Regions from separate parts of the Cellulosimicrobium sp. ES-005 genome, predicted to be linked through region 3. Evidence: predicted binding sites of a transcription regulator. Region 3 holds the regulator's gene; each other region holds the start of a gene.
The links. Region 3 encodes LexA, which represses DNA repair genes until DNA is damaged. Its sites were predicted from a motif close to TCGAACANNTGTTCGA; they were not measured.
Positions count from the first base shown of each region.

Region 1: the regulator LexA is predicted to act here: its motif matches at 3,936-3,951, upstream of ABRQ22_RS12235 (replicative DNA helicase).
Region 2: the regulator LexA is predicted to act here: its motif matches at 1,717-1,732, upstream of ABRQ22_RS16110 (HNH endonuclease signature motif containing protein).

Region 1 is NZ_CP159290.1:2,782,710-2,789,062, forward strand. It holds gene ABRQ22_RS12235 (replicative DNA helicase) at 247-3,870, opposite strand; gene ABRQ22_RS12240 (MATE family efflux transporter) at 4,220-5,638, shown strand; gene rplI (50S ribosomal protein L9) at 5,702-6,148, opposite strand; gene rpsR (30S ribosomal protein S18) at 6,168-6,353, opposite strand, start outside.
Region 2 is NZ_CP159290.1:3,609,893-3,616,245, forward strand. It holds gene ABRQ22_RS16105 (phosphoribosylaminoimidazolesuccinocarboxamide synthase) at 328-1,272, shown strand; gene ABRQ22_RS16110 (HNH endonuclease signature motif containing protein) at 1,250-1,627, opposite strand; gene ABRQ22_RS16115 (PadR family transcriptional regulator) at 1,801-2,175, shown strand; gene ABRQ22_RS16120 (hypothetical protein) at 2,172-2,744, shown strand; gene purS (phosphoribosylformylglycinamidine synthase subunit PurS) at 2,932-3,219, shown strand; gene purQ (phosphoribosylformylglycinamidine synthase subunit PurQ) at 3,219-3,938, shown strand; gene ABRQ22_RS16135 (GNAT family N-acetyltransferase) at 3,949-5,100, shown strand; gene ABRQ22_RS16140 (hypothetical protein) at 5,172-5,483, shown strand; gene ABRQ22_RS16145 (LLM class flavin-dependent oxidoreductase) at 5,470-6,342, opposite strand.
Region 3 is NZ_CP159290.1:2,429,092-2,435,444, forward strand. It holds gene serA (phosphoglycerate dehydrogenase) at 1-872, shown strand, start outside; gene ABRQ22_RS10650 (pyridoxamine 5'-phosphate oxidase family protein) at 993-1,412, shown strand; gene ABRQ22_RS10655 (DUF5302 domain-containing protein) at 1,505-1,699, opposite strand; gene ABRQ22_RS10660 (aldo/keto reductase) at 1,866-2,939, shown strand; gene nrdR (transcriptional regulator NrdR) at 3,009-3,548, opposite strand; gene ABRQ22_RS10670 (LysM peptidoglycan-binding domain-containing protein) at 3,977-4,339, opposite strand; gene lexA (transcriptional repressor LexA) at 4,673-5,407, shown strand; gene ABRQ22_RS10680 (L-lactate dehydrogenase) at 5,566-6,353, opposite strand, start outside.

The DNA of each region.
Region 1 (6,353 bases), 350 kb from region 3:
CATCGATACCCAATCTCAGCCTCGGGCGCGAGACGTCCTCTCCCGCGCGATGAAGGAGCAAGCACTCCGACGACAGAACGCTTACCCCACGCGAACGCACCACCCACTGACCCTTAACAGACACCCACCACTCCGACATCAGACCACCCATCCGCGGACCAAAGGCAAAGAAACAGTCACGTTACATAGCGGGAGGATTGTGCAAAGTAGGCCGCATATCGACAACGTCGACAACAAACGATATTGCTACATCTGCATGTCGGCAAAGCGCTGGTAGTGACCTTGGAACGCGACGGTGATCGTGTCGGTGGGGCCATTACGGTGCTTGGCGACGATAAGGTCGGCCTCGCCCGCTCGCGGTGACTCCTTCTCATAGGCGTCCTCGCGGTGGAGCAGGATCACGACGTCGGCGTCCTGCTCAATACTGTTGTGTGCGGCAATGCCGTTGGCGACGAAGTTGTGCCCGTCGAGGACGGTGGCGTCGTAAACCTGCTTCTCGCCCATCGGCTCTACGGAGACGACCTCATCCCACAGAAGGTCGTTCACGGCCATGATCTCGAGCTCCTCGCTCTCGAGCACCGCCGCGATCTTGCCGAGGCGATGCCGTGACGGAGAGTTCTTCCACAGCGCGCTGCCGCAGAACTGGGTCCCGATCGCTTCAGCGAACTCACGGTGCGTCATGCCGCGCTCGACGAGGATGTCGCGGACGTCGTCCCAGACCCGACGCGGGACGGTGTCGACGTTCGTGTTCGCGCGCGTCTCGCGGATGATCGTCAGCAGCTTCTCGGCGATATCGCCTCGGTCGCCGTGCACGCCGATCTCCTGGAGGAAGCGGCGCTGGTCGTCCACCCCGCTCACGTCCAGCGTGTACCCGGGACGGTACGACCCCTTGGGTGTCGCCGTCCGTACACGCGTCGAGATGCCGAATCGCAGCAGGAGGCGTGACAGCCCGTCGACGATCTCGCGCGAGGTCGAGGCGTAGTAGATCCGCCCGCTGCGCCCGTTCTTGTTGATCGTCACCGAGCCGTCCGTGGCCCAGATGTGCTTGATGAAGAGCGCGATCTGGCGCTTCGGCAGGTGGAAGACGCTCGTCGGGATGAACTTCTCGTGGCTGCGTGCGCCGAACAGCCCCATGTCGTCGAGCCACTCGGCGATCGGGTTCCGGCGCCCCCTGGCGAGCCGGTAGGGCGCGGGGAGGCGCAGGGTCGTGACTCGGGCCGCGGCGTAGTCGTCGCGGATCGGGGTGATCCCGAAGGCACCCGCCGCGTCGGAGACGGTGGCGAGGTTCCGCTCGTCGATGGAGGCGTAGCGGATCGGCTGCCGCTTCACGAACGACCCGTCGCCCAGGAGGTGCGCGAGCATGACGACCTTGCGGTCGTCCCACTCGAGGTTCCGTTCCGGGCCGGGGACGTGGCGCGGCACGCCGATGCGCGACCCGACCTCCAGGTCGCCGAGCGCGGTCCAGCCGTCGTAGGTGAGGAACGGGTGGTTCGCCGTCGCCTCGATCTCCTTGCCCGATGCGAGGCGCATCCGGAACACGGGCTTCACGCCCGTGGGGAACACGTGCGTCAGGTGGCGGCGGACGTACTGGAGCCGGTCGTTGAGCGCCCACACCGGGACGTCCTTGGCGTTGAGCGCGAAGAGCTCGCCCAGGCTCGTCTCTGCGCCGGTGTCGGCGCGCAGGATCTTCGTGTCATCGGTGAGGCAGCCCGACTCACGCAGGTCGCTCATCTGCGGCTTCTTGTCGCCGCGCTGCTCCGGACCACGGTTCAGCTGCGAGATCGCGATGACCGGGACTTCGAGCTCCTTCGCGAGGAGCTTGAGCGCACGCGAGAACTCCGAGACCTCCTGCTGGCGCGACTCGACGCGCTTGCCGGAGCTCATGAGCTGGAGGTAGTCGATGACGACGAGCTTGAGGTCGTGACGCTGCTTGAGGCGCCGACACTTCGCCCGGATCTCCATGAGCGACATGTTCGGCGAGTCGTCGATGAACAGCGGCGCCTCGGCGACCTTGCCCATCGTCGACGCGAGCTTCTGCCAGTCCTGCTCGTCCATCTTTCCGGACCGCATCCGCGTCAGCGGGACCCGCGCCTCCGCGGCGAGAAGACGCATGGTGATCTCGTTGCGGCTCATCTCCAGGGAGAAGATGACGGACGCCATCTGGTGGTGCACCGCGGCGTGAGTCGCGACGTTGATGCCGAGCACGGAGTTGTGCGTCGGCACCATCGATCGTCCTGCCAGGTACAGGTGCGAGGGATGGTCCACTTCGACGCAGCGCACCGGCACCGACTCGACCCGGCGGACGTCGACGACGAACCGTGACGTGAGGCGCGCGGTGCCCGGACGGCGGCGCTCCTTGTGGACGAGGCGCTTGCGCTCCAGCCAGAACACGTCGTCCTCGGTCGTGAAGGTGATCGTGTACGCCGTCGACGACGCCTCGGTCCGCCCCTTCACGGTCTTCGTCGACCAACCCGTGCGATACCCGAGCGACAGGATGAGCTCACGCGTCTCGCGCGCGAGCCGCTCGTTCGTCAGGCTGATCTGGACGCTGCCCTGCGGCATGACGGTGCCGTCGGTGTCGAGCAGACCCGCCAGAAGGTCCCGACGCTGTGCCTCGCTCGCGCGCAGGTACGCAGCCGGGATGTGGTCGGTTCCCGACACACCGGGCGCGCGCAGGTCGTCCGCGTCCGGCCGCGCGACGTAGCCCAGCCCCTCGAGCCGCATCGCGATCTCGGGATCGGCGGACGCGAGCTCGGCACGTGGGGAGCTGCCGTCGCCCAGCCACACCCCGAGTGCGTAAGGGTGGATCGGGAGGTCCGCGTCCGGCAGGTCGAGCGGCGCCGCGGTGACGATGGAGTGGTTCGCGCGCTTGTCGGCCGTCGCGGTCCGGAGCGTGGCGGCGAGCTCCTCGGTCGTGCGCACGGACGACTCCGGCGTCTCGCCGGCGCGCACCGCGCGTCGCTGGGCGCGGGTCGAGGTCACCCACTGGTGCTGCGCGTCCGCGACGATCACCGTGCCGTCGTCGAGCTCGACCTCGTAGCACGGGCGGTTGACCATGACCTCGGTCGCGGCGACGACGCGCGTGGGCGTCCCGTCCGCGGAGACGAGCAGGTCACCGACGGCGACGTCACCCATCGTCGTCCAGCCCGACGGCGTCGGGAGCGGCGTGTCCAGCGCGAGGGCTTTGCCGATCGCGGGTCGCGCCGCGACGACGATCATCTGGCCGGGGTGCAGGCCGTTGGTGAGCCGGTCGAAGTCGGAGTAGCCGGTCGGGACGCCGGTCATGCCCTCGCCGCGGCCCTGCGCGGCCTCGATCTCGTCGAACGTGGGGCCGAGGATCTCCGAGAGCGGGAGGTAGTCCTCGGTGGTCCGACGCTCGGTGACGGCGTAGACCTCGGCCTGGGCGTTGTTCACGATCTCGTCGACGTCGCCGCCGTCGGTCGCGTAGCCGAGCTGGACGATGCGCGTGCCCGCCTCGACGAGACGCCGGAGCACGGCGCGCTCGCGCACGATGCGGGCGTAGTACCCGGCGTTCGCGGCGGTCGGGACGCCGGCCATGAGGTCGTGGATGTACGGGGCGCCACCGATGCGCTGCAGCTCGCCGCGCTTGGTCAGCTCCGCGACGACGGTGATCGCGTCGGCGGGCTCGCCGCGGCCGTAGAGGTCGATGATCGACTCGTACACGACCTCGTGCGCGGGACGGTAGAAGTCGGAGCCGCGGATCTGCTCGATGACGTCGGCGATGGCGTCCTTGGACAGCAGCATGCCGCCGAGCACGCTCATCTCCGCCGCGACGTCCTGCGGCGGCGTCCGGTCGAAACCTGACGGCCCCGGGCCCCCGTAGCTCTCCTCGAGCTCCTCGATCGACATGCGCCCCTCGCTCCCCCGAAGCCGCCACGACCCACGAGGGACCGCGCGACCGGGACAAACCTTCGTCGTACACGTGTTCTACCGCGGGCCACCCACACGACTGTCCCGGTGACCGCGCCTCCCGCCTCCGACAGGCACGACCCCGCGACACTAGAACGCCGTCCTGCACGCCGCAAACGACCCTGTGCACGCCCGGTGGACAGGGACCCCCGAACCTGTGGACACAGTCCCCGTCACTGTGCACACCCGGTGGATAACCGTGTGGACAACGTCACGATCTCCCTGTGTACATCAGCGCGAGCGGCCTCTGACCAGCCTCGTCACTACCCTCAGGGGTGTGGAAGAAAGAATGTCCGACGACACGCCGACGACACGCCGGACACCGCCCGGCCACTCCGGCGACACCCGGACGCCATCCGACCCCGCGCCGTCGTCCACAGGACGCCGCACCCGCTCCCTGCTCGACCGCGAGATCCTCGCGCTCGCCGTCCCCGCCCTCGGCGCGCTCGTCGCGGAACCGCTCTTCGTCCTCGTCGACAGCGCCGTCGTCGGCCACCTCGGCACCGCGCAGCTCGCCGGGCTCTCCCTCGCCTCGACGCTCCTGGTCACGCTCGTCGGGCTGTGCGTCTTCCTCGCCTACGCGACCACGGCCGCCGTCGCCCGCCGCATCGGCGCCGGGCACGCGCGCGAGGCGCTCCAGTCGGGCGTGGACGGCCTGTGGCTCGCCGTCGGGCTCGGCGTGCTCCTCGCCGCCGCCCTGTGGGCGACCGCGCCCTGGGCCGTCGGCGCGATGGGCGGGACGGGCGACGTCGCCGAGCACGCCGTCGTCTACCTGCGCTGGTCCGCCCTCGGCCTCCCCGGGATGCTCCTCGTCCTCGCCTCCACGGGCGTCCTGCGCGGCATGCAGGACACGAAGACGCCCCTGTGGGTCGCGGCAGGCGGCGCGACGTTCAACGCGGTCCTCAACGTCGTCCTCGTCTACGGCGCGGGCCTCGGGATCGCCGGCTCGGGCATCGGGACGGCCGTCGCGCAGCTCACCATGGGCGCGGTGCTCGTCGTCGTGGTCGTGCGCGGCGCCCGGCGCCACGGCGCGTCCCTGCGCCCCGCGGCCGGCGGCATCTGGTCCAACGCGAGGGCCGGCGCGCCGCTCTTCGTCCGCACCCTCTCGCTGCGCCTCGCGATCCTCCTCACCGTGTTCGTCGCGACCGGGCTCGGCGAGGTCACGCTCGCCGGCTACCAGGTCGTGAACTCCGTCTGGGGGCTCGCCGCCTTCGCCCTCGACGCGCTCGCCATCGCCGCGCAGGCGCTCGTCGGCCACGGGCTCGGGGCCGACGACGTCCCGCGCGTCCGGGCCGTCCTGCGCCGGACCCTGCAGTGGGGGGTCGCGGCGGGCGCGGCCCTCGGGGTCGTCATGGCCGCGGGCGGCTGGTGGTTCGCGCTGCTCTTCACGTCCGACCCGGAGGTGCGCGCCGCGGTGGCGGTCGGCATGGCCGTGTGCGGGCTGCTCCTGCCCATGGCGGGCTGGGTGTTCGTGCTCGACGGCGTCCTCATCGGCGCCGGGGACGGCCGCTTCCTCGCCTGGGCGGGCATGCTCACGCTCGTGGTCTACGTGCCGTTCGCCCTCGCCGTCCGGCAGTGGGCGCCCGACGGCGCGGCGGGCCTCGCGTGGTTGTGGCTCGCCTTCGCGGGGGTCTTCATGGCCGCCCGCGCCGTCACCACCGGACTCCGCGCCCGGGGCAGCGCCTGGATGGTCACCGGGACGGCGTGAACAGCACGAAGGCCCGGCCCCTCCGAGGAGGGACCGGGCCTTCGAGGACTGCTCAGCAGCAGATCAGGCAGCGACGACCTTCACCGCGAGGGTCGCGGAGACCTCCGGGTGGAGGCGGACGGAGACCGTGTAGTCCCCCGTCGCCTTGATCGGCTGGCCGATCTCGATCTTGCGCTTGTCGACCGACGCGCCCGCGGCGGTCACGGCGGACGCGATGTCCGCCGTCGTCACGGCACCGAAGAGGCGACCGGCAGCGCCGGCCTTCGCCTCGACGACGACCGGCTTCGACTGCAGCGAGTCGCGGATCGCCTTCGCGTCGTCGAGCGACGCGATCTCGCGGGCCTTGCGCGCCTTGCGGATCGCAGTCACCTGCGACTCGGCGCCCTTGGACCACGGCGTGGCGAGCTTGCGCGGGACGAGGAAGTTACGGGCGTACCCGTCCTTCACCTCGACGACGTCGCCGGGCTCACCGAGACCGGTGACCTCGTGGGTCAGGATCAGCTTGGCCATGAGTTCTCTCCCTTCCCGCTCAGCGAGCCGTCGACGTGTACGGCAGCAGCGCCATCTCGCGCGCGTTCTTCACCGCACGGGCGATCTGGCGCTGCTCCTGGACGGAGACGCCGGTCACGCGACGCGCACGGATCTTGCCGCGGTCGGAGATGAACTTGCGCAGCAGCGCGGTGTCCTTGTAGTCGACCGACTCGATCTTGGCCGA
Region 2 (6,353 bases), 1.2 Mb from region 3:
CCGGGACGGCGGTGCAGGCGCCCCCGAGGGGGTCGCTCCGATGCGTGCCCCCGACGGTGAGGGAGCGCTCCCACGACCGTCCTGAGGGCACAGTAGCGACTTCCGCGACGTTCGTCGCGTCCGGGCTCGGCGGCGGTCCTCGTCCCGTGCTGTCGGGTGCGGTCGGCCCGGCGCCCGACGGGACGCCGGGCCGGGCCGCCTCTCGGTGGTGGGCGGGGAGGGCGACCTGTCGTCGGACACGGTGCCGCGCCGGTGGAGGGCGGTGCGAGACTAGGGGCCGTGACCGACACCCCTCAGGATCCTGCCTCGGCCCTCTCGCTCGGCGAGGTGGACGCCCTCGACACCGCGGCGCTCGACCTGCCCGGCTGGACGCACGTGTACTCCGGCAAGGTGCGGGACCTCTACGCACCGGACCTGCCCGCCGTCGGCGGCGTGCACCCGCTCGGCGACGTCGTCCTCGTCGTCGCGAGCGACCGGGTCAGCGCGTACGACCACGTGCTGTCGCCGGGCATCCCGGACAAGGGCGTCGTGCTCACGCAGCTCAGCCTGTGGTGGTTCGAGCAGCTCGCCGACCTCGTGCCGAACCACGTGGTGTCGACCGAGGTGTCGTCGGAGCCGGGCGACGGCCTCGTGCCCGACGTCGTCGCTGGCCGCGCGATGATCTGCCGCCGCCTCGACATGTTCCCCGTCGAGTGCGTGGCGCGCGGGTACCTCACCGGCTCCGGGCTCGTCGAGTACCGCGCCGGGGGAGAGGTCTGCGGCGTGCCGCTGCCCGCCGGGCTGGTCGACGGCTCGCGCCTGCCCGAGCCGATCTTCACGCCCGCGACCAAGGCTGCCGTGGGCGAGCACGACGAGAACGTCTCCTTCGACGTCGTCGCGGAGCAGATCGGCCTCGACGACGCCACGCGCCTGCGGGAGCTCACGCTCGCCGTCTACGCGCGCGCCGAGCAGATCGCGCGCGAGCGCGGCGTGATCCTCGCGGACACCAAGCTCGAGTTCGGCGTGGACCCGACCACCGGCCGGACCGTCCTCGGCGACGAGGTGCTCACGCCCGACTCGTCGCGGTTCTGGCCCGCGGACCAGTGGGAGCCGGGGCGCGCGCAGCCGAGCTACGACAAGCAGTTCGTCCGCGACTGGCTCGTGTCGCCCGCATCCGGGTGGGACCGCGCGTCCGACACCCCGCCGCCCTCGATCCCCGCAGAGGTCGTCACGCGCACCCGCGCCCGGTACCTCGAGGCGTACGAGCGGCTCACGGGCTCGACGCTCGGCTGAGTCGTCGGGCGGTCCGGGCGGCGCCCGGGCGCACGTAGGTGTGCCCGCTCGGCGCGGTCCACCGGACCGAGCCGTCGGCGAGCAGGGCGGGCCGCCAGCCGTCGCGCGCGCGCACGACGCGGTGGTGCCGGCAGAGCGCGACGAGGTTGTCGGCCTCCTGCGCGGCGGCCGCGGCGGTGTCGTCCGCGCCCGGCCGCGGTGCCACGACGTGGTCGAGGTCGCAACGGAACGCCGGGACGCGGCAGCCAGGGAAGACGCAGGTCTCGTCGCGCGCGAGGACGCGCGCGACGGTCCGCGGCGACGGTCGTGCCCTGCCGCGCTCCATGGCCGGGGCGAGTGCGAGCGGTGCTGCCACGCGAACCTCCCTGCGTCGTCGAGCCGTGGTTCGTGCGAGGGCGGGGAAGGGGCAGGACCCCGCCCTCGCACCGTGCCCGAGCGTGCGTCTCGAACACGTGTTCGACTCTAGCGGCACCCTCTGACACGCGTCGAGGGTTGGCTCTATGGGTCGTCATCCGATATATATCGTTCATGGCACCGAGCCCTCCCGCGTTCCGCATGACCGAGCAGGCGTACCTCGTGCTGCTCTCCCTCAGCGCGGAGCCGCGGCACGGGTACGCGGTGATCCAGGCCGTGCGCGAGCTGTCCGACGGCCGCACCCGGCTCGGGGCCGGCACCCTCTACGGCAACCTCGACCGGCTCGTGGCGGCCGGGCTCGTCGTGCCGACCGGGGAGGAGGTCGTCGACGGCCGCCTCCGGCGCTACTACCGCGCCACCGACGACGGGCGCCGCGCGGCCCGGACGGAGACCCTCCGCCTCGCCGAGCTCGCCGAGCGCGCGCGGCGGTCCCTGGAACGCCACGGCCCGGCGGGTGCCGCCGACGGCCTCGCGGGGAGCGGCGCGTGAGCGCGGGCGGCGCGGACCGGTACGAGCGGTCCGCCCGGTTCTGGCTCCGCGCCTACCCGCCGCGCTGGCGTCGCCTCCACGGCGACGAGGCGCTCGCGGTCCTGCTCGACCTCGCGCCCGCATCCGACGACGCCGGGGCGCCGCACGGCATCGGCGCGCGCGAGGCGTGGGGGCTGGTGCGTGCGGGCTGGGCGCTGCGCCGGCGGGAGCACCCGCCGCTCGGGCGCTGGTTGCTGTACCGGCTGTTCGACGCCCGGCTGCCCGCGCGCTACTGGTGGTGGGTCGCCGACGACATCCACGGCGTGCTCTACCCCTGGCGCGTGACCATGACGGGGCTCGGGACCGCTCTCGCGATCTTCTACGGCTGGCCGGTGCTGGCGCAGCTCCTGTTCTCCGTCGAGGTCACCAGGCCCGACCTCTGGCTGATCCTCCTGTGGTGCGGGACGTTCCTCGGCGGAGGGCTCCTCTTCCGCCGTTCGCACGTCGCGCGAGCGTGGCGCAAGCACGTGCTCGACGGCAACATCCCCGTGGACGTCCCGGCAGACCCGCCGCGGGCAGCCGGGGCCTGAGCCCGGCAGCGCCGTCGTGCCACGGTGCGGACGGCCGCCGGACGTCGCCCGGGCGCCCGGTAGACTGGGCGCGGAATCCCGCCGTCGGCTCCCGCTCGTCCCGTCCCACCGACCGTCCTCGACGGCCGTGACGTGGTCGGGATCCCGGAGCCCCGGCCCTCCCGAACTCTCTCGCCAAGGAGCCCCCGTGGGACGCGTCGTCGTCGAGGTCATGCCCAAGCCCGAGATCCTGGACCCGCAGGGCAAGGCCGTCGTCGGGGCGCTGCCGCGCCTCGGCTTCACCCAGTTCACGTCCGTCCGCCAGGGCAAGCGGTTCGAGCTTGAGGTCGACGGCCCGGTCACGCCGGAGATCCTCGCCGCCGCCGAGGAGGCTGCGGTCAAGGTGCTGTCGAACCCGGTGATCGAGGACGTCGTGCGTGTCGCCGACATCGAGGCCGACGCCGCCGCGACGATCACGTCCGAGGGGCTCGCCTGATGAGCGGCGCGACGCTCGCGACGGCGCGGATCGGCGTCGTCACCTTCCCCGGCACGCTCGACGACCGCGACGCGGCGCGCGCGGTGCGTCTCGCGGGCGGCGAGGCCGTGTCGCTGTGGCACGCGGACGCCGACCTGCACGGCGTCGACGCGGTCGTCCTGCCCGGTGGCTTCTCCTACGGCGACTACCTGCGCGCGGGCGCGATCAGCCGCTTCGCGCCCGTCATGGAGTCGATCGTCGACGCGGCGGCGGGCGGCATGCCGGTCCTGGGCATCTGCAACGGCTTCCAGGTCCTCACCGAGGCCCACCTGCTGCCCGGCTCGATGGTCAAGAACGACCACCTGCACTTCATCTGCCGCGAGCAGGTCCTCGTGGTCGAGAACGCCGAGACGGCCTGGACGCGCGACTACACGGTCGGCCAGCGCATCACGGTCCCGCTGAAGAACCAGGACGGGCAGTTCGTCGCGGACGACCGCACGCTCGACGAGCTCGAGGCCGAGGGCCGCGTCGTCTTCCGCTACGACGGCTGGAACCCGAACGGCTCGCGTCGCGGCATCGCCGGCATCACCAACGCCGCGGGCAACGTCGTCGGCCTCATGCCGCACCCCGAGCACGCCGTCGAGGCGGGCTTCGGGCCCGCGAACGAGGCCGGCCCCCGTGCCGGCACCGACGGGCTCGGCTTCTTCACGTCGGTCCTGGGCGCGCTCGTCCACGCATGACCGGGTCGGTGTGACCGGCGCGCCCTCGCGCGTCCTGCCCGACGGCGTCGGGGGCCCAGGCACGCGCGTCACCGTCGAGGCGGTCCCCGGGGACGACGCCGCGGCCGAGCTCCTGCGCACGCGTCAGCAGGCGGAGCTCGCCGGGCGGTACGGCGAGCCCGACGCGGGCACGTTCGAGCCCGAGGCGTCGGTCGCGAACGTCGTGGTCCGGGCGGGCGGCGAGCCGGTCGCGTTCGTCGCGCTGCGCGACGTGTCGGGCACGCCCGACGGCCGCGGCGGGACGCACCCCGCGCGCACCGGGGAGGTGAAGCGCCTCTGGGTCGAGCCCGACCACCGCGGCCGCGGTCACGCGCGCACCGCGATGCGGGCCGTGCACCGGCACGCGGTCGTCGCCGGGCTCGAACGCGTGGTCCTGGAGACCGGGACGCTCCAGCCCGAGTCGATCGACCTCTACCTCGCGCTCGGGTACGTCCCGATCGAGTCGTACGGCCACTACGCCGGGCACCCGCTCTCGCGCTGCTTCGCGCTCGACCTGAGGGCCGCGTGCGGTCCGGGCGTCGGCACCGGCACCGCGGACGAGACGTCGGCGACGAGCGGCCGGCTCGGGGCGAGCATCCCGCGGGCGACCGTGGGCCCGAGCGAGCCCGCGAGCGTCGCTGCCCGTGAGGTCGTGGAGGTCCGCCCCGTCCCGTGGGACGACCCGGACGCGGCAGCACTGCGCCGGGAGATGCACGAGACGTCGTCCGCCGTCCTCTACCCCGAGCTGTTCGGCGGGCTCGACGCCGCGGGCGGGTTCGACGCGGTCGACGCGCGCCTGGGCGACGACGTGGTGACGACCCTCGTCGCCTACCGGGACGGGGAGGCCGTCGGGTGTGCGTCGCTGCGTCGCCCCGCACCCGGGGCGCCCACCGACGCGCTCGAGGTGAAGAAGGTCTACGTGCGCCCACGGGCACGCAGGACCGGGACGGCCCGCAGGCTCCTCGACGGGCTCGAGGCCGTCGCGCGCGAGCGCGGGGCGGCCCGGCTCCTGCTCGAGACGGGGATCCGCCAACCGGGCGCGATCGCGCTCTACCGCTCGCTCGGGTACCGCGCCGTCCTCGCTTTCCCGCCGTACGTCGGCGACAACCACGTCGCGCTCTGCTTCGCGAAGCCGCTGGTCTGAGGGTCGCACCAGGGGATTCTCGGGGTCGTGCCGGATATGCCCGCGGTGTCCGCCTCCGCTAGGGTGTCCCCGTGATCCCCCTCGCGACCGGTGCCTACTCCGTGGCCTCCGTCGTCATCGAGCTCCTCGGCTGGGTCGCCGCGGTCGCGTCGCGGGTGCCGGGCCGGGTCGGGGTCCTCGCGGGCGAGCTGCGCGAGACCGCCGTCGAGTGGGGGCTCCCGGTCGGCGACGTGTCCGACCTCTACGCCGCCTTCCCCGTGCGCCTCGCGCTCGCCGTCGGGGCGGTCGCACTCGTGTGCGCGGTCGTCGCGCTCGTGCACGGCCTCCGGGAGCGTCAGCGCGCCGGCGGGTCCACCGACGCGTCGCGCGTCAGCGGGCGCTGAGCAGCGGCGCGACCTCCCGCCCGAGGAAGCGGACGAACCCCTCCACGTCCGGCTCGTCCGCGGTCGGCTGGACCGCGACGGCCGTCGCGCCCGCGTCCGCCAGGGCCAGGACGGCTGCGGCGATCGTCGCGGCGTCGCCGCCCGCGCCGATGCCCTGACCCGCCTCCTTCCCCCACAGCGGCACCTCGCGGTCGACGCGCTCCTGTGCGCCTGGCCCGGTCGCCGCGATGAGCGTCGCGTGGACGTCGAAGCCGTCGACGGCTCCGCCCGCGCGTGCCGCGTCCGTCGCGACGCGCACGTCGTCCGGGGTGAGCGCGTTCGCGAGGATCAGTCCGTCGCCCAGCTCTCCTGCCAGCGCGAGCGAGCGGGGACCCACGCCCCCGAGCCACAGGGGGACGGGCTGCGTGGGAGGCCAGTCGAGCCGCACGTCGTCGAGCGTGACGTACCGCCCCGCCGTCGTGACCTCCTCGCCCGCGAGCAGGCTCCGCAGCGTCGTGGCGTGCTCGCGCAGCAACGTCAGCGGTGACGCGACACGGACCCCCGCCTGCCCCATCCACTCCTGCACGCCGTGGCCGACGCCCGCGACGAGCCGTCCGGGGAACATCCGGGCGAGCGTCGCGACCTCCATCGCGGTGATCGTCGTGCTGCGCAGCGGGGCCGGCATGAGCCCGATGCCGACGCGCACGTGCTCGGTCCAGGCCAGCGCGGCGGCAGCCGACGCGAGGCCCGACTGCTTGAAGCAGTCCTCCCACACCCAGAGGTCGTCGAGGCCGGCCTCCTCCGCGGTCGCGGCGAGCCGCCGCAGGCTCTCCGGGGCGTGGGTGGGCACGAACGCGATACCGAGCCGTGGTGTCGTCATGCTCGTCATCG
Region 3 (6,353 bases):
TCATCGCGCTCACGCGCCGGCTCACCGAGCGCGACCGCGCGCTGCACGAGGGCCGCTGGGACAAGTCGGCGGAGGGGGCGCACGAGGTCCGCGGCCGCACGCTCGGCATCGTGGGGTACGGCAACATCGGCACCCAGCTCTCGGTCGTGGCCGAGAACCTCGGCATGTCCGTGGTCTTCTACGACACGGCGGAGAAGCTCGCGCTCGGCAACGCGCGACGCATGGACACGCTCGACGAGCTGCTGGAGCAGGCGGACGTCGTCACGCTGCACGTCGACGGCCGCCAGGGCAACGCCGGGCTGTTCGGCGCCAAGCAGTTCGCCCGCATGCGCCAGGGCTCGATCTTCCTCAACCTGTCGCGCGGGTTCGTCGTGGACTACGGCGCGCTGCGCGAGGCGATCGAGGAGGGCCGCGTGTCCGGCGCCGCCGTCGACGTGTTCCCGCACGAGCCCAAGCGCAAGGGCGACGCGTTCGACTCCGAGCTGCGCGGCCTGCCGAACGTCATCCTCACGCCGCACATCGGTGGCTCGACCGAGGAGGCGCAGGAGGCGATCGGCCAGTTCGTCTCGGCCAAGCTGCGCGACTACCTCACGACGGGCTCGACGACGCTCAGCGTCAACGTGCCGAACCTCGCGCTCGAGCAGACGACCGGGATCACGCGCATCACGCACCTGCACCGGAACACGCCGGGCGTCCTCGCGGCCGTCAACGCGACCCTCGCGGAGCACGGCACGAACATCGAGGGCCAGCTCCTCGCCACGCGTGGCGAGATCGGCTACGTCGTCACGGACGTCGGCTCGCGCGTCGAGCCCGCCGTCATCGAGGCCCTGGCCGCGATGGAGCAGACGATCGCCCTGCGCGTCCTCGACTGACGCCCACCGCGAGCGCCTTCGCCGCGTGCACCGGGTCGCCCCGGCGCACGCGGCGAAGGTCCTCGGGCGGCATGACCTTCGCCGCTGAGCGCCCCGCGCTCGGCGGTGCCACGATGAGGCATGACCGGATACACGCACGACGGGCCGCAGATCCTCGACGCCGACGCGTCGTGGGACCTCGTGGAGGGGACCCACGTCGCACGCCTCGCCGTGAGCGTGCGGGGCGAGCCGGACATCTACCCCGTCACGGTGCGGGCGCACGAGCGCACGCTCGCGTTCCGCACCGTCCCCGGGACCAAGCTCGCGACCCTGGCGACCAACGAACGCGTCGCTCTCGAGTGGGACCACGTGGACGACGACGGGGCGTGGAGCGTCGTCGCCCGCGGCACCGCGCACCGGCCGCGCAGCGAGCACGAGGTCGACGCCGTCCAGGAGGACGCCGCACCCCTCGTCCCCGTCGTGGACGTCCCGACCGAGGAATGGGTCGTCATCGAGGTCCGCGAGGTGACGGGGCGACGCTTCGCCCGGTCGGAGGCCTAGCCGCACTTCCCCGTCAGGGCGCCGACGCAGGTCGTCCGGCCGCCCCCGACGGGGCGACCGGACGACGACGAACGCTGAGCCGGAGGCGGCCGTCAGCCGGACTTGCGGCGGAACGTGCGCTGGACCGGCCCCACGGTCTCGGACCCGTGCACCGACCCGGTGTTGGACTCGCCGTCGGCCGTGCGGTGGCGCGCCGCGTTCTTCCGGTCGAGCGCCTCCCGGAACTTCGCCTTGGCCTCGTCGGTCGGTGCGGTGTCTGCAGCGGATCGCTGCTGGTCGGACGCCATGGCGGTCTCCTCGTCGATGGGGGAACTCGGTCGTGCACTGCGGTCGGCCCGACGGTGCGGGCACCTCGCCAGCCTCCCGCACCGCGTCGCCGGACGCCACCTGATTTGTCCGCCGGTCGGCCGGTCTCCGACGGACGGCCGGACGGTGTCGGGTAGCGTCGGCCGCGTGCCGACCGACTCCTCCGCCTCCGCCGCTCCCCCGTTCCCGGACCGGGCCCCGCTGCCGCACCGCCGTCTCGGTCGGTCCGGGCTGGCGCTGCCGGCGGTGTCGCTGGGCCTGTGGCAGAACTTCGGCGACGCCGACCCGCGGGCGACGCAGCGCGAGATCGTGCTGCACGCGGTCGACCGCGGCGTGACCCACCTCGATCTCGCGAACAACTACGGCCCGCCGGGCGGAGCGGCCGAGGAGTCCCTGGGGCACCTCCTCGCGCGCGAGCTGCGGACGGTGCGCGACGAGCTCGTCGTGACGACCAAGGCCGGCTACCGCATGGGGCCCGGCCCCTACGGCGAGGGCGGCTCGCGCAAGTACCTGCTCTCCTCGCTCGACGCCTCGCTGCGTCGCCTCGGGCTCGACCACGTCGACATCTTCTACTCCCACCGCTTCGACCCGACGACGCCGCTCGAGGAGACGGTCGGTGCGCTCGCCACCGCGGTCCGTTCGGGTCGCGCGCGGTACGCGGGCATCTCGTCCTACTCGGCGCGTCGCACCCGGGAGGCGCTGCGGGTCGCGGAGCAGGTGGGCGTCGACCTCGTCGTGACGCAGGTATCGTACTCGATGCTCAACCGGTGGGTCGAGGAGCCCGACCCGCACGACCCCGCGGGCGCGTCCGTGCTCGACGTCGCGGGCGCCGCGGGGCTCGGCGTCGTCGCCTTCTCGCCGCTCGCCCAGGGGATGCTCACCGACCGGTACCTGCGCGGGGTTCCGGACGACTCGCGCGCGGCGCGCGGGGGGCCGCTCCGACCGGCGTTCCTCTCGGAGGCGAACCTCGACCACGTCCGCCGGCTCGACGACCTCGCCCGCGCCCACGGGCGCAGCCTCGCCACGACGGCGATCCTCTGGGCGATGCGGGACGAGCGCGTCACGTCCGTGCTGCTCGGCGCGAGCTCGACGCGGCAGCTCGACGAGAACCTCGCCGCGCTCGACGCGCCGGCGCTCTCCGCCGAGGAGCTCGCTGCCGTCGACGCGCTGCCCGCGGACACCGGCATCAACATCTGGGCGTCGCGGTCCAGCGACCTGTAGGCCCGCCGGACGCGCGCCGACGACGCGGGACCCCTGCCGGGGCCGCGACGTGCCCTCGCGCGTGCGGCCTCAGGCGTGCGGTGCGACCTCCCCGCGAACGTCCGCCCCCGGAGCGGTGCCGCTCGAGCCCTCCTCGGCCCGGGCCGCGGCCGTCTCGCGCTCCTCGCGCTCGACGCGCAGCGACGTGATCGCGCTCTCGAAGTCCTCGAGCGAGTCGAACGCCTGGTAGACGCTCGCGAAGCGCAGGTAGGCGACCTCGTCGAGCTCGCGCAGCGGCCCGAGGATCGCGAGCCCGATCTCGTACGCGTCGAGCTCGGCGCTGCCGCTCGCCCGGATGGTCTCCTCGACGCGCTGCGCGAGCACCGCGAGGTCGTCCTCGTTGACGGGTCGCCCCTGGCAGGCCTTGCGCACGCCGTTGACGATCTTCTCGCGCGAGAAGGGCTCCGTGACGCCGGAGCGCTTGACCACGGACAGGCTCGCGGTCTCGATCGTCGTGAAGCGGCGGTTGCACTCGGGGCACTGGCGGCGCCGACGGATCGACGCGCCGTCGTCCGAGGTGCGCGAGTCGACGACGCGGGAGTCCGCGTGGCGGCAGAACGGGCAGTGCATGGCGGGCTCCTCCGCGGGGTTCGCGCCGACAGGTCGGCGCGACGAACGTATGCCGTCGCGGCGGGACCGTGCAACACGCCTCCGACGCCGGCCGCTCGCGCCCGCCGCGTCGTCGGCGCGCAGACGGCCGCACCGGTGCTCGTGGACGGCAGAACGGGGGCGGTCGTGGTCGACCGCCCCCGTCGGGACGCCCCCGTCCCCATCTCGCGCGTGACTCGCCTCACGCGCGGCGACGTGCACAGGAGTCGCGGTGGACCGCGCGCTCCTCACCTCGTCCGCCCAGCCCCCCAGCCGGCGTTGTGAGGTGACACTAACTTAGGGCGACCTAAATGATGCCGCAACCCCTGCGCACCGCACGGGGCCCGGTTTCGCCCGTGTCCTGCGTCACAGCGCGCTCTCGCGTCCGCACCGAGGGCGCCCAGCCGGCCTCAGGCGGACGCCGGGAGGAGGATCTTCTGGCCGGCCTGGAGGCCCGAGGACGAGAGCCCGTTGAGCTCGGCGAGCCCGCTCACGACGTCGCGCAGGTCCTCTCCCGGCGCCGCCACCCCCTGCGCGAGCTCCCACAGCGTCTCCCCCGAGCTCACGACGTGCACCCGGACCTCCACGGGCTCGCCCGGGCCGCTCGCGACGGCGACGCCCACCCGCGCGGCCAGCAGCAGGACCACGGCGGCCAGGAGCACGAGGACCACGCGGCCCCGGCGCGTGAGCCGCAGCGGCCGCTCCTCCGCACGCCCCGTCGCCCCGCCCGCAGGGCCGAGAGGCCCGACCGTCGAGATCGCCATCGCATCCATGCCTGCTCCGTCCCGGCCCGCGGGCCCGATCGCCTTCCCCGGTCGATCGGACGCCGCGAGCCCTTCGCCTCCGCGCCGACCAGGTCGGTCGAACACGTGTACGTAGAACACCTGTACGAAGGTCTATCACGAACGACCGACAGAGTCGAGACATGCTCGAACAGGTGTTTGATTCGTGTCGCAACCTCCCCTAGCCTGGGGTCAGGTCGGTTCGCCGGACATGTCCGCTCGGACCCGGAGGGGCGACCGAGGTCCCGGAGCGCACGCCCCGGGGAGGGGAGGCCGCACGCCCGGGAGGCGTCGGCGGCCGCGACGGACGAAGGCGGAGCGACCATGGCGGGACGAGGCACGGACAGGGCACGGGGGCTCGCCGAGGTGCGGGAGCTCCCGGACGGGTCGGCGGGGGGTGACGGGCTCACGCCGCGCCAGCGCCTCGTGCTCGAGACCATCCGCGCGTGCGTCGAGCAGCGCGGCTACCCGCCGAGCATGCGGGAGATCGGCGAGGCCGTGGGCCTGACGAGCCCGTCGTCGGTGAAGCACCAGCTCACGACTCTCGAGCGCAAGGGCTTCCTGCGTCGCGACCCGAACCGCCCCCGCGCGATCGAGGTCGTCCAGCCGGACGACGCGCGCCGCGCCACCCCGCTCACGGCAGCGGGCTCCGCGCCCGAGCCCGCGTACGACGAGGCGCACCCGGCTCCGTCCTACGTCCCGGTCGTCGGCCGCATCGCCGCCGGCGGCCCGATCCTCGCAGAGCAGGTCGTCGAGGACGTCTTCCCGCTGCCTCGCCAGCTCGTCGGCGAGGGCGAGCTCTTCCTCCTGCGGGTGCAGGGCGACTCGATGGTCGACGCCGCGATCTGCGACGGCGACTGGGTCGTCGTCCGCCGCCAGCCCGTCGCGGAGAACGGCGAGATCGTCGCGGCGATGATCGACGGCGAGGCCACGGTGAAGTCCCTGCGCCGCGCGGACGGTCGCGTCTGGCTCATGCCGCACAACGCCGCGTACGACCCGATCCCTGGCGACGACGCCCAGGTCCTCGGCCGCGTCGTCTCCGTGCTGCGCAGCCTCTGAGCCGCACGGACCGTCCGTCGCCGCACCCTCCCGAGCGGTCCCTCGCGGGGCGGACGAGGCGGGCGCCGGCACGTCGCGGTCGGAAGCGCCGAGAGCCGGGTGGTCGTCGACCACCCGGCTCTCACACGCCGTTCCGGACCCGCCGGCGAACCGGTCGGTCAGAGACCGAAGCGCCGGGCGACGGCGTGCAGCGACTCGGCGGACGAGCGCAGCCCGGCGAGCTCCGCGTCGGACAGCGGGACCTCGACCCGCTCGGTGGCGCCACGCCGGTCGACGAGCGTCGGCAGCGAGAGGCACACGTCGTCGAGCCCGTACGCGCCGTCGAGCAGCGTCGAGACGGGCAGGATGCGGTGCTCGTCGTCGAGCACGGCCTCGATGATGCGCGTACCCGCGAGCCCCACGGCGTAGTTCGTCGCCCCCTTGCCCGCGATGATCCGGTAGGCCGACTGCACGACCTCGCGCGCGATGTCGTCGCGCACGTCCGCCGTGAGCGGACCGCGGCCGCCCAGGCCCGGCCACTCGAGGAGCGGGACGCCGCCGATGGTCGCCGAGCTCCACAGCGGGATCTCGCTGTCGCCGTGCTCGCCGGCGATGTACGCGTGGACGTTCTGCACCGCGACGCCGCAGTGCTGGGCCACGAGGAAGCGCAGCCGCGAGGAGTCGAGGACGGTCCCGCTGCCGAAGAGCTGCGAGGGCGGCAGCCCGGAGAACTTGAGCGCCGCGTAGGTGACGATGTCGACGGGGTTGGTCACCATGACGTAGACCGCGTCCGGGGCGACCTCCACGAGACCCGGCAGGATCGTCCGCATGAGGCCGATCGTGCCCTCGGCGAGGTCGAGCCGCGTCTGGCCCGGCTTCTGCTTCGCCCCGGCCGTCACGACGACCACGTCGGCCCCCGCGCACACCGCGACGTCGTCCGACCCCTCGACCCGGGCCATCGGCATGA